2 regions of the Anaerocolumna chitinilytica genome follow, and region 1 is predicted to be linked to the other one. Evidence: riboswitches for the same ligand, from Rfam matches in the RefSeq annotation. Region 1 holds a riboswitch; the other holds the start of a gene.

The links. Region 1 has a riboswitch for cyclic di-GMP ahead of bsdcttw_RS15970 (3-oxoacyl-[acyl-carrier-protein] synthase III C-terminal domain-containing protein). Riboswitches for the same ligand answer to the same signal wherever they lie in the genome.
Region 2: another riboswitch for cyclic di-GMP. It lies ahead of bsdcttw_RS20040 (hypothetical protein); the one in region 1 lies ahead of bsdcttw_RS15970 (3-oxoacyl-[acyl-carrier-protein] synthase III C-terminal domain-containing protein).

What each region holds. Positions count from the first base shown of each region.
Region 1 is NZ_AP023368.1:3,657,519-3,663,709, reverse strand. Features, by position in the region: gene bsdcttw_RS15990 (DUF342 domain-containing protein) at 1-1,238, shown strand, start outside; gene bsdcttw_RS15985 (hypothetical protein) at 1,413-1,724, shown strand; gene bsdcttw_RS15980 (DUF6115 domain-containing protein) at 1,856-2,509, shown strand; gene bsdcttw_RS15975 (endolytic transglycosylase MltG) at 2,593-3,138, shown strand; cyclic di-GMP riboswitch class I at 3,305-3,387, shown strand; gene bsdcttw_RS15970 (3-oxoacyl-[acyl-carrier-protein] synthase III C-terminal domain-containing protein) at 3,551-4,516, shown strand; gene hydF ([FeFe] hydrogenase H-cluster maturation GTPase HydF) at 4,713-5,927, shown strand; gene bsdcttw_RS15960 (aspartate ammonia-lyase) at 5,984-6,191, shown strand, end outside.
Region 2 is NZ_AP023368.1:4,591,698-4,597,888, reverse strand. Features, by position in the region: gene bsdcttw_RS20060 (sensor histidine kinase) at 1-1,236, opposite strand, end outside; gene bsdcttw_RS20055 (response regulator transcription factor) at 1,229-1,912, opposite strand; gene bsdcttw_RS20050 (phospho-sugar mutase) at 2,154-3,881, shown strand; gene bsdcttw_RS20045 (NUDIX hydrolase) at 3,996-4,397, shown strand; cyclic di-GMP riboswitch class I at 4,553-4,635, shown strand; gene bsdcttw_RS20040 (hypothetical protein) at 4,724-5,053, shown strand; gene bsdcttw_RS20035 (3-oxoacyl-[acyl-carrier-protein] synthase III C-terminal domain-containing protein) at 5,080-6,069, shown strand.

The sequences.
Region 1 (6,191 bases):
GTATTCTTGAAGATATCATTAATGATTATATTGCAAACCCAGTCTACAATGAAGCAATAACATTAGCCAGAGGATTAAAGCCTGTTGAAGGAAAAGATGCGGAAATCATCTATTTTTTTAATACGGATAAATCTTTAAAGCCAAAAGAAAAAGAGGATGGAACGGTAGATTTTCATCAGTTGGATATGATTAGCTCTATTAATAAAGGGGATCAGCTGGCTCAATTAATCCCTGAAGTTCTTGGTAAGCCGGGGATAGATGTTACAGGTGTTAGTATACAACCCAGAAAAGTAACGAGAAAGGTCTTAAAACATGGCAGAGATATTCATTTGTCAGAAGACGGGCTTATCATGTTCTCAGATGTCAGCGGACATGCTGATTTGATAAATGACAAAGTGTTTGTTTCCAATACCTATGAAGTTCTTGCTGATGTTGATTCCTCCACAGGAGATATCACCTACGAAGGAAATGTTACTGTTAAAGGTAATGTAACTGCCGGATACTCTGTACATGCCAAAGGAGATATTATCGTAGACGGTGTTGTAGAAGGAGCCACTCTTTATGCAGGCGGTCAGATCGTCTTAAAAAGAGGCATGCAGGGTATGAATAAAGGGATTATGGAGGCAGAAGGTAATATAATCAGCAAATTTATCGAAAATGCCGTTGTCAAGTCCGGAGGGTATATTACGACAGAAGCTATTCTGCACAGTAAGGTATCTGCTAAAGGAGATATCACAGTAGGCGGTAAAAAGGGATTTATAACCGGAGGTGAAATAATGTCCGGAACATCCATTACTGTTAAAACTGCAGGCTCCACTATGGGAACCTATACTATGCTGGAAGTTGGTATTGATCCCAGAAAAGTAGAAAATTACAGAGCATTACAAAAGAGAATAACTGCTATCGATGCAGATCTCGATAAGCTGCTGCCAATTATAGATACTTACAAACGAAAATTAAGTCAGGGAGAAGTGTTTTCACCTGAAAAATTAGAATATATCAGAATTGCTACAAATAATTGCATTTTACTTCGGAAAGAACTAAAAGAATGCCAGAGTCAATATGAGCAGTTGAGGGCTGAAATTGGTAATAGCGATGGAGGATGGATAAAAGTTGAAAACGTCGCTTATCCTGGGGTAAAAGTTATGATATCCAATGTAATCTATTACATAAAGACAGAAACCCATTATTCAAAATTTATAAGAGACAGGGCTGACATCAAAATAGTTGGTTTATAATTCAGTTAGTCGGCGACATGGTTGTTTCGAATGTTGAAAGAAATGAAGCATTTTCAGCTATATATTCAGGTATATTAATAGTAAGATTTGATATTCACAAAGGAGTAATGTGAAAATTAATACAATTCACATTTGATTTGAGGATGCGCAAAAGCGCATCACATGGAGGGTAATATGCCTATAACGCCTATTGAAATTGCATCGATGGCACCAAAGTCCCAGGAGGTTACAAGCTATAAGCATCAGGAAAGTCAGAAACCCATGAACGACCAGATTCTGATCCACGACAAGTTGAGCCATGAAGTAAAACATAACAGTCAGCAAACAGTCAAAATGACAAAGGGTGATAACAAGGAATATCGTTATGATGCAAAAGAAAAAGGGAATAACAGTTATTCCGGTTCAAATTCAAAGAAAAAGCAAAAAGAAGAGTCCAAGGATGAAAAAGGGACGATGAAGCCAGGTTCTATTGATATCAGGATATAATTCTATAAGAGAGAACTTAACTTAATCCGAAGGATTGTATAGGAACTCGGCATTAATTAATTGCCGATTTAAGAATATTGAATCAATAATTAATATTCAGGTATGATTAATATTCAGAAACGAGGTTATGTATGGAAGCGATAGCAATTATCCTTGTTATAGCAGGACTTGCAGCGATAATAATCAGTTGTTTTATGGTGGATAAAACCGATAAGAACAATGGATTTATTCCTTCAACTGTCCTGAATCAAACAGTGGGCGAAGTCAGTAATGAACTTCTTACGAAGGAGTTGAGACAGAAATTTGACGAGGCTTGTCAGGAGACTTCAGAGGGATATTTATTTAAACTGGAGAATCAATTAAGTCAGCTTTCCAATGAGAAAATCATAGCAGTTCATGACTTTTCAGAACAAATATTAGAGAAGATTAAGCACAATCATGAAGAAGTGATATTTCTTTATAATATGCTTGGTGAAAAGGAAGAAGAGCTCAAAACATTCCTAAAAAATGCAGACAGGCAGAAAAAAGTATTGGAAGAAAATATTCACCAGCCTGCCAGGACGGAAAAGAAGGAAGAGAAGACAGAGAAGACTGTTGGGGCAAGAGATTTACCGGCGAGGGAATTACAAGCCCCAGATAATCCTGAAGCAGGAAATAATTCCAATCAAAAAATATTGGAACTGTACTCCAATGGATTTTCTATTGTAGATATCTCACGAACTTTAGAAATCGGACAGGGTGAAGTAAAGCTTGTAGTCGACCTGTACAGACAAAAACAACAGTAAGAAATCCAATTAAAAGGTTTCGTTTTTTTAACAATATTTTTAAGGAATATCAAATAAGAATCTGATATTAGCGAAAGGATTATATGAACTTAAAATATTATATAAGAGGGATAGGTGTTGGAATACTTTTTACTGCTGTTGTTATGTCTGTTGCATTTCATATATTTCCAAATAAAAAACTAACCGATGCACAAATCAAAGAGCGGGCTACAGAACTCGGAATGGTAGAAAAGACAGCAGACGGGTCACTAAATGATTTACTTACGACTCCTACAGAGGCCCCTACAACTACCCCTGCACCAACAGATACTCCTGCACCAACGGACACCCCAACACCAACAGATACTCCTGCTTCTACAAAGACCCCGGCTTCTGAAGATACCTCAAAGGAAGGGAATTCCAAGGATACCAGTAATGCCTCAGGTGCCATCGAAATAAATATTACCCAAGGTATGACTTCAGAACAGGTATCAAAGCTTTTAAAGGAAAAAGGAATTATTGAAGACTCAGCTGCTTTCAGTCAATACTTGGTGATTAACAATTATACAAAAAGTATAAAAATAGGGAAGTTTCAGTTGAAGGCATTTACGACATACAAAGATATTGTGAATTTAATTATCGACAAATAAAATGTATATATCAGATGAAAGAAATTTGGATTTCATGAAATCAAAACAACAAAAAATGACTAAGAATGACAAATTATATAAATAATACTTGCTAAAAAGTGAAATATGTATATAATATAATATGTAATAGGTATTTATTACTATAGTACGGAAACAAAAAAATAATGCAAGATAAAGGCAAACCTGTCGAAAGGCAGGGACGCAAAGCCACGGGCCTAAAGCAGATGCAAAGGTAGCCGGGTTACCAGGTTTATTGACTAGCCATGGCTTTCTTGGCTAGCTTTTTCTTTTTATAGAAAAATTTGTAAATGATATAACGATAACAGTGCAATTGTAATTTTCACTATTGTTAGCAATATCTTGTAGACAATAAACAATCAACAGGCAGATTGCCATATGCATGGGAGATTATATGATACATATTAAGATCAGAGATATCGCAGTAAGTCAGGGATACTATATTTCCGACCATATCAAAAATAAAAAGATTATTTCTGAAAAGGCACAAGGAAATGTGGTGGTTGAAGAAATAGTGGATAAAAGTGAAAAATACAGCAGTATCAGGTATAATTGGCAGAATACAATTATGCTTTCTTTAGATGCAATACAGGAACTGTTCTTTAAAACCGATTTGTCCGGTGCTGACATGGATATGATTGTATTGTCCAGTCAATTGCCGGAATATGTGACACCTGCAACATCTGTGAAAATCCATAATGCTATCGGCGGTAAAAAAGAATGCATCTGTTACGATGTTAATTCCAATGGCTGTGGTATGACTCTTGCCTTTGATCAAATATCAAAATATATGTCGGTAAGCTCAAACATAAAGAGGGCACTCTTAATTGGATGTGATTATATAGATATGAATAAAAATAACTTAGGAGATGCAGCCTGTGCTGTAATCCTTGAAAGAACAGAAGATGAATGCGGAGTATATGATTCTTTGAGTCTTGTAAGAACAGAAGATAATGATGGATATCATTTCCCTTACGGCGGTTTTTCTAATCTGCTTATGATTAAAGAAGGAGCAGACTTCAAGTTCTCTTTTGTAGGAAAGAAAGCACATATCATGGATGTTGCAGAGGAATCAATTTATGAGATACTAAGTCGCAACAACCTTGGAATAAATGATATTAATATGTTCTGCTTTTCTCAGAATAACCGAGAGGGTCTTGAGCGTATTCGGGAGAGACTATATATAGATGCGGTGAATAGCCCATATATTGGAGATATATATGGTGATACAGGAACCAGCAGCCCCTTTATTGCTCTTTACGAGATGTGGGAGAACCAGCAGATCAAGCGTGGTGATTATTTTATCCTATGTGCATTCGGGAGCGGTACCCAGACCATAACATTACTTTGTAAATTTTAATTGAGAACCGGTTATAGAAGATTTGAATATTTCCTCTATAGCCGGTTCTTCTTCTTCTTATTATTATTATTATTATTTGTAAACTCTACTCCTGCTTGATTTGATAAGGTTTTTGTGATACCATAAGGTTCGCATGGAGATATATGAAAAGGCAGGAAAAATGTCTTTTCATGAAAATCACAAAGGAGATGGCAGTATGGGATTAAATGAAACACCCTCCTCTGACAGGGTGCATATTGGGTTTTTCGGTAAGAGGAATGCAGGCAAATCAAGCCTTGTAAATAAAATCACCGGGCAGGAACTATCAGTGGTGTCTGAATTCAAAGGTACTACTACAGATCCTGTATATAAAGCAATGGAGTTGCTACCAATGGGTCCTGTGATGATAATCGACACTCCAGGAATTGATGACGAAGGTTCCTTAGGAGAACTTAGAGTCAGAAAGACCAGGCAGGTATTAAATAAAACGGATGTTGCAATTCTTATAGTAGATGCAACTACCGGAATTAGCAATTCGGATGAAGAATTAATTACACTTTTCGGAGAAAAAAATATTCCATATCTTATTGTGTATAATAAAGTGGATTTATTAACAGAGGAAGCGTCTCCCGATAAGTCAAATGAAATTTATGTTAGCGCTATTACAGGAAAAAATATAGAAGCATTGAAAGAAAAAATTGCAATTTTAGCTCCCGTAGAAGATAATAAACTTCGAATTGTTGGAGATATTATACATCCTTCTGACTTCATAGTTTTGGTTGTACCTATTGATAAAGCAGCACCAAAAGGCAGATTGATTTTACCTCAACAGCAGACAATAAGAGATATTTTAGAGTCCGATGCCACCGCTATTGTGGTAAAGGAATATGAGTTGAAGGAAACCTTAGAGAATTTGGGAAAGAAGCCAAGTTTGGTTATAACAGACAGTCAGGTCTTCGCTAAAGTATCAGCAGACACACCAAGAGATATTCCCTTAACGTCCTTCTCCATCCTTTTTGCAAGGTATAAAGGGCTTCTTCAGGAAGCAGTAAAGGGAGTGGCAGCCCTGGAACAACTTACAGATGGTGACACCATATTAATATGTGAAGGCTGTACCCATCACAGACAATGTGATGATATCGGAACGGTAAAGCTGCCAAGATGGATTAAGAATTATACGGGCAAAGAATTTCAGTTCGCTTTTACTTCCGGAGGACAATTCCCGGAGGACTTAAGCCCATATAAACTTATCGTTCACTGCGGAGGCTGTATGATTACAGAACGAGAAGTAAAATACCGTCAAAAATGCAGTATAGATCAACAGGTTCCAATAACGAATTATGGTATTCTCATAGCTTATATGCAAGGAATATTAAAACGCAGTTTGGAAGTCTTCCCGGCTATACTAGAAGAACTAAATCAGGAATATTAATCCTTTACTAGAGGCACATTGGATAAGGTATGAGGGTTTGTAGGGAGGAGATACAGATGGAAGATTTATATAATACCCCCCAGCAGGAAATGTTTATTGGAGTAGAAAGTAAAAAAGCAGTCTCTAACTTTGCCTTGAACTACAAGAAAACAAATATTCGGCTTATATATGCTGTTGTAAATATTAAAAAGGCAGCAGCTAAGACTTATCTAAAGCTAAAGGTTGGAAATGATGGGGTATACGAAGCTGTCATAAAGGCTTGTG
Region 2 (6,191 bases), 930 kb from region 1:
AAGGCCAATAGTACCTTTATGAAGCTCTGCCAATTCTTTTGCTATACTAAGGCCAAGACCATAATGATTTTTATCTTTTCTTCCTTTATCCTCCCGGTAGAATCTTCTGAAAACATCTTTTTTTCTTTCATCCGCAATACCGGGACCGTGATCCTCGACTTCAATTACCAGCTGCTTCTTATAACAGCCTGCCTTAAGAAATATGGTATCATCAGCGACAGTATAGGCGGCTGCATTGTCGATTAATATTGCTAGAAGCTGCTTGATGCGTACACTGTCGCCTTTTACCCTGGGCAGTATATTCGCAGGCAGCATTAGTTTTAGCTCTTTACTCTTTTCTTTGCAGTAAGGATAATAGGTATCATAGAGTTCAATTAATAAGGTATCCATATCGATATATTCCATTTTGGCCTGCCACCGGTTGGTATCTGCGGAAGCGAGAAGAAGCATATCCTCGATAAGCAGTGCCATACGGCTGCACTCCCTGTCAATTCCCTCAAGGTAGCGGGAGGAAGAGGCTGGTTCGAGTTTAACGGCCGACGCATTGGCACGGATAACGGCTAAAGGAGACTTTAGTTCGTGGGAAGCGGCAGCAATGAATTCTGTCTGCTGCTGCCTGCTTTCTTCCACTGGTAATAGTGATTTTTCCACAATCCACCGGCTTACAAAGAAAAGTCCGGTAATACCAAGAAGGTCAATTGAAATTGCAAAAAGCAACTGTGCATAACGGCTTCTGGGATTACTGTTTAAATATTGTAAAAGGAGCAGGCTTCGAAAGCCGTTTCCGGAAGGAACAATAAATACCGCTCCAAGATAACGGTCTTTATGAAGTCCTTCTATCTGATAAGTCCTGCTTTGCAGTTCCTGTAAGGAGACAGGACGCACAAGTGTATTGATATTATCTAAAAGGGCAGCTTCTTTTAATCTCTGTAACAGAAGCTCACGTTTGGTAGGAGTGTTTGTTACACCCTGATATAACAAGGGAGTCCCGTTATCTTCAATATGTATCAGCAGCAGATTTTCCGTTTCCATCTGGGACAGCCACAAATGGCTGATTTCCTTATTAAGCTGCAGAGTTCTGGAAATTGCGGAAAAACTGGAAAGAAAGCTGTTCTCTTTCTCCTGGAGCAGTTGGTTATTGGAATTAAACATTACAATTACCAGTACAGAGGTCAGAATAAATCCGGTTGAGATTGTATATAGTAGAATGAACTTTCTCTTTAAGGCATTAAGCATGGCTGGAATACTCCAATCTATAACCGATGCCATGTACGGTCTTAATGCAGACATGGGTATCAAGAGCTTTTAACCGTCTTCGCAGGAAGCTGATGTAGTTATCAATGTTTCCATCTTCTACAAAAGTATTAAGACCCCATACGCGGTTAAGAATTTGTTCTCTGGTTACAATGTTTTCTTGATTCAGCATAAGGTATTCCAGGAATGCGCCTTCTCGTTTAGATAAAGAGATTTGCTTTTCACCTTTTGACACCATATAAATGCTGGTATCAAGAGAAATATCCTTATAGGATAAAAGAGGTGTGTTCTTCATGTTTCGGGGTCTTCGAAGCAAAGCTCTTATTCTAGCCAGAAACTCGTCCATAGCAAAGGGTTTTACCAGATAATCATCAGCACCACCGTCCAAGCCGTCTATACGGTCATTGATTCCATTCATTGCGGTGACCATAATAACCGGGGTAGTAATTCCCTGGTCTCTGATATCATTCAAGATGGATAAACCATCTTTTCCGGGCAGCATCCGGTCAAGAACTATAACATCCTGTGTGTGTTTTTCAATATAATAGACGGCATCTTCCCCATTACCACAGATATCCGTCTGATAACCTTCTTTTTTCAGGTGCAGGGTGATTGCTTCGCAAAGAGCGGTATCATCTTCAATCAATAAAACTCTCATAATAATTTCCCCTTTGTTCCAAATAATAATAGCATTATCTTAGCACAATAAAAGCGGAAATGAAATAAATTATGTTGTCCAAATAGTTCTTATAGAGTAAAATAGAAAGAGAGAAGTAAAGAAAGAAGTGTGAAAAGGAAAGAATAATATTCACACAGAATATTGTGGCTGGGAAATCCGGAATTACAAAGCTTAGTTAGAAAAAGGAAGGAGACGAATCCGTTTAGGATTTAGTGAGAATATGAACGATTACAAAAAAGAATATGAAAAATGGCTGACTGTACCCACATTGGATGCTGACTTAAAAAAAGAATTAGAAGAGATAGGAAATAAAGAAGAGGATATCAAGGATAGGTTTTACTGTGATTTATCCTTTGGTACTGCCGGGCTTAGAGGAATTCTTGGAGCAGGCACTAACCGAATGAACCGATATGTAGTAGGAAGAGCTACCAAGGCCCTGGGATTGGTAATTCAAAAACAGGGGAAGGAGTTTGCGGCAAAAGGTGTGGCAATTGCCCATGACTGCCGTATTATGTCCCCGGAATTTGCTAAGATGTGTGCATTGATTTTAAACAGCATGGGTATACCGGTTTATTTATTTGATTCTTTAAGGCCTACACCGGAATTATCCTATGCTGTCCGTTACTATCACTGCGCAGCCGGAATCAACATTACAGCCAGCCATAATCCTAAAATCTATAATGGTTATAAGGTATATTGGGAGGAAGGTTCTCAGATAAAATCAGATATTGCAAATCAAGTGTTGGAGGAAATTGGTAACCTTGACCTTTTTGAGGAGAATATATCTTTAAAAGAAGAGGAAGCAGTTGCCAAAGGACTTCTTCATATTGTAAATAAAGAGGTTGATGAAAGCTTCTATGAGAAGACCATGTCCATCTCTCTTAGAGACAGTGAAGTTGATAAGAATATCGGCATTGTATACACGCCTTTAAATGGTGCCGGAAATATTCCTGTTCGTACCGTATTAGAAAGAATGGGCTATACTAATGTTCATATCGTAAAGGAACAGGAAATGCCCGATGGAACCTTCCCTACCATAGCTTATCCCAATCCGGAAGACCATGCAGCTTTTGCTTTAAGTGAGGAACTGGCACTTAAGGTGGGTGCGGATGTGCTTATTGCTACCGACCCGGATTGTGACAGACTTGCTGTTGAAGTGGTACAGAATGGTAAAATCGAAGCTTTAAACGGCAATCAGGTAGGGGTTCTGATTATCAACTACCTGTTAACTTCTATGACAGAAAAGGGAACCCTTCCTAATAATGCAGCCATGGTAAAATCCATTGTAACCGGTGAGATGGGAAGTGCTATTGCAAAAGAGTACGGAGTTAAGATGTTTAATGTACTTACAGGCTTTAAGAACATCTGCGCACTTTCGAATGAATGGGATAATACCAAGGAATATACTTATATCTTTGGTTATGAAGAAAGTATCGGCTACAATGTCGGCAGTTACCTCAGAGACAAAGACGGAGTCGGTGCAACACTTATCTTAGCAGAAATGGCTGGGTACTATAAAAAACAAGGCAAGACTTTAATTGATGTCCTGAATGAGCTCTATGAGAAATACGGTTACTACCGTGAAGACACCATCTCCATCGTACTGGAAGGCATCGAAGGCCAGGAGAGAATTAAGCGGATGATGGTAGAATATCGTAAGAACAATGCAGGCTCAATTGGAAGTTCCAATCTAATCAAAGTTACAGATTATCTGACCTCGGAGTCTACGAACGTGCTGACCGGTGAGAAGAGTGCTGTTGAGATTGAAAAGACAGATGCGGTAGAGTTCGCTTTTGATGACGGCTGCTGGTATTCCTTGAGGCCCTCCGGAACCGAGCCTAAAATCAAGCTTTATATTTATACCAAAGCAGATACTGCTGAGAAAGCAGAGGATAAATTAACAGAAATCAAGACAAAGGTACTGGAAGTACTGCACAGTATCAAGTAATATAATAGATAGTCATTAATACTCATTGCCAGGTTTGTAAGTACAGGCGTACATGAATTCGCTTGTACTAGGAACTTGGCAATATTTTTAATATCAGAGAAAGAAGGAATAAGAATGCAAGGGTTTAATTGTATCTTGGTATATAGTGAAGATAGAAGTAAGATTCTTTTCTGTAAAAGAAGGAAAGAACCTTATTTAGGACTTTATAATCTTGTCGGCGGAAAAATCGAAAAGGAAGAAGACGGCCTTCATGCAGCCTACAGGGAATTATATGAAGAAACCGGTATTCAGGGCAGTGATATTACCCTCTATCATTTTATGGATTTTACTTATTATAAAGATAAATGTTGTGTGGAAGTCTATGGGGGATATCTTAAACATGCGGTAGAGTTAGCGGAAGAAACCAACCCTCTGGTTTGGCTGGACAGCAGTGAGAACTTTTTCGATTCCGGACGGTTTGCCGGAGAAGGGAATATAGGGCATATGGTAGAATATGTAAGAAAGTACGGACTGTAACATAGTTTTATAACGAATATTAATAAAATATATGTAAATATTATGAATTAATTTAGGAAATACTTGAAAAAATGTAAAATAAAACCTATAATAGTAGAGTATGGTAGAAAAGTAGAAAATGTCATACAATATATTATAAATGAAATGAAAAGACTGAATGAAAAAGGCAAACCTGCCGAAAGACAGGGACGCAAAGCTTCGGGCCTAAGACAGAAGTTATGGCAGCCGGGTTACCATGAAGGTATTAATCCATGGCTTTGCCATGGATTTTTTTATTTCACTGGGATAAGGGTCTTTTCATACACGGAAAGAGAAGGAGAGCGAGTATGGAGAAATTCAGTATTACCGTATCAGGAGATGTTTTAAAGATCGTTCTAGATGGGAAATTCGGAGATGAGGATATAGCAAGCTTTGGTGAGGCCTATGGACAGGCTGTAAGAAAAATCAACCCTTCCCAGGTAAGCCTGGAACTGGATGCCAGAAATATGGGAGTAATTACACCGGATAAACAGGAGAAGTTAAAAGGATTTTTTGTTCTGTATAAGCAGACAGGCTTTAAAAAAGTAGTTTTTCGTATGCAGGATAGTGCAATTCTTGCAATGCAGGTTAAAAGACTCGCCAAAGAAGCCGGTATTGAAGACTTTGATATAAAATAAAAAATACATCAGAGGGAGACGGTTATATGGTGCAGGTTAAAATAAGGGATATCGCGGTAAGTCATGGAAATAAGGTGGTGGATAATGAACCCTATCTGGAGCATTTTCGTAAGAGAGGTAAGGAGGTTGAGCATTTTTTAAGGGATGTTATCGGGAGAGAGAAGCGGTTTTTATTTGAAAATGAAAATGAAAATACTCTGACGATTTCTCTTCAGGCAGTTAACAAGCTTATGGAAAAGACTGGTCTTACAGGTGCTGATATGGACATGATTATCTTATCCAGCCAGCTTCCGGAATATACGGCACCGCCTACTTCCATCAAGATACATAACGCGATCGGAGGAAAGAATGAGTGCATCTGCTATGATGTCAATTCCAATTGCTGCGGTATGGCGCTGGCTTTTGAGCAGACTGCAAAATATATGGCTCTAACGCCTCATGTCTCGAAAGCCTTACTGATAGGCTGTGACTATATTAATATGATGATTAATGAAGAAGAAGAGAATCTATATGGACATTACGGTGATGCTGCCTGTGCTGTGATCTTGGAAAAGACAGCAGAAGATGCCGGTGTCCTGGATTCTGTATGTACAGTCAAATCAGAAGGGGTTGATGTGGCATTATTTCCCGGCTGCGGTTTTTCCAATATCTTTCGAACGGACAATAAGAAAGATATGTTAATCAAATTTGTTCCGCCTACAGAAGATGTTCCTGCTTCCGCAGGAGAAAGTATAAGTAAGCTTTTAACTCGAAACGGACTTAGCAAAGATGATATCCGTATGTTTTGTTTTTCTCAGTATGCACTTATAAACATTCGCAAGATAAGGGAGAATTTTGGTATAGATGAGGACCATAGCCTTTATATTGGGGATGAATATGGCTACACCGGAACCAGCAGTCCCTTTATTACCTTGTATGAAGCAATTGAACGGGGACAGGTTAAGCGGGGGGATTATATCGTAATATGGACGATTGGCTGCGGCTCTCAGAATATTGGGCTGCTATGTAAATACTAACAGATACATAGAAGGGGGAGAATGAGTGAAAGAAAAATCTTTCACTCCCCTTGATTTTAAGCATGCTTGGCACCTACAGGGTACTAATGGACACTTTAGCTGGGAGTTAATTAAGAACTTCG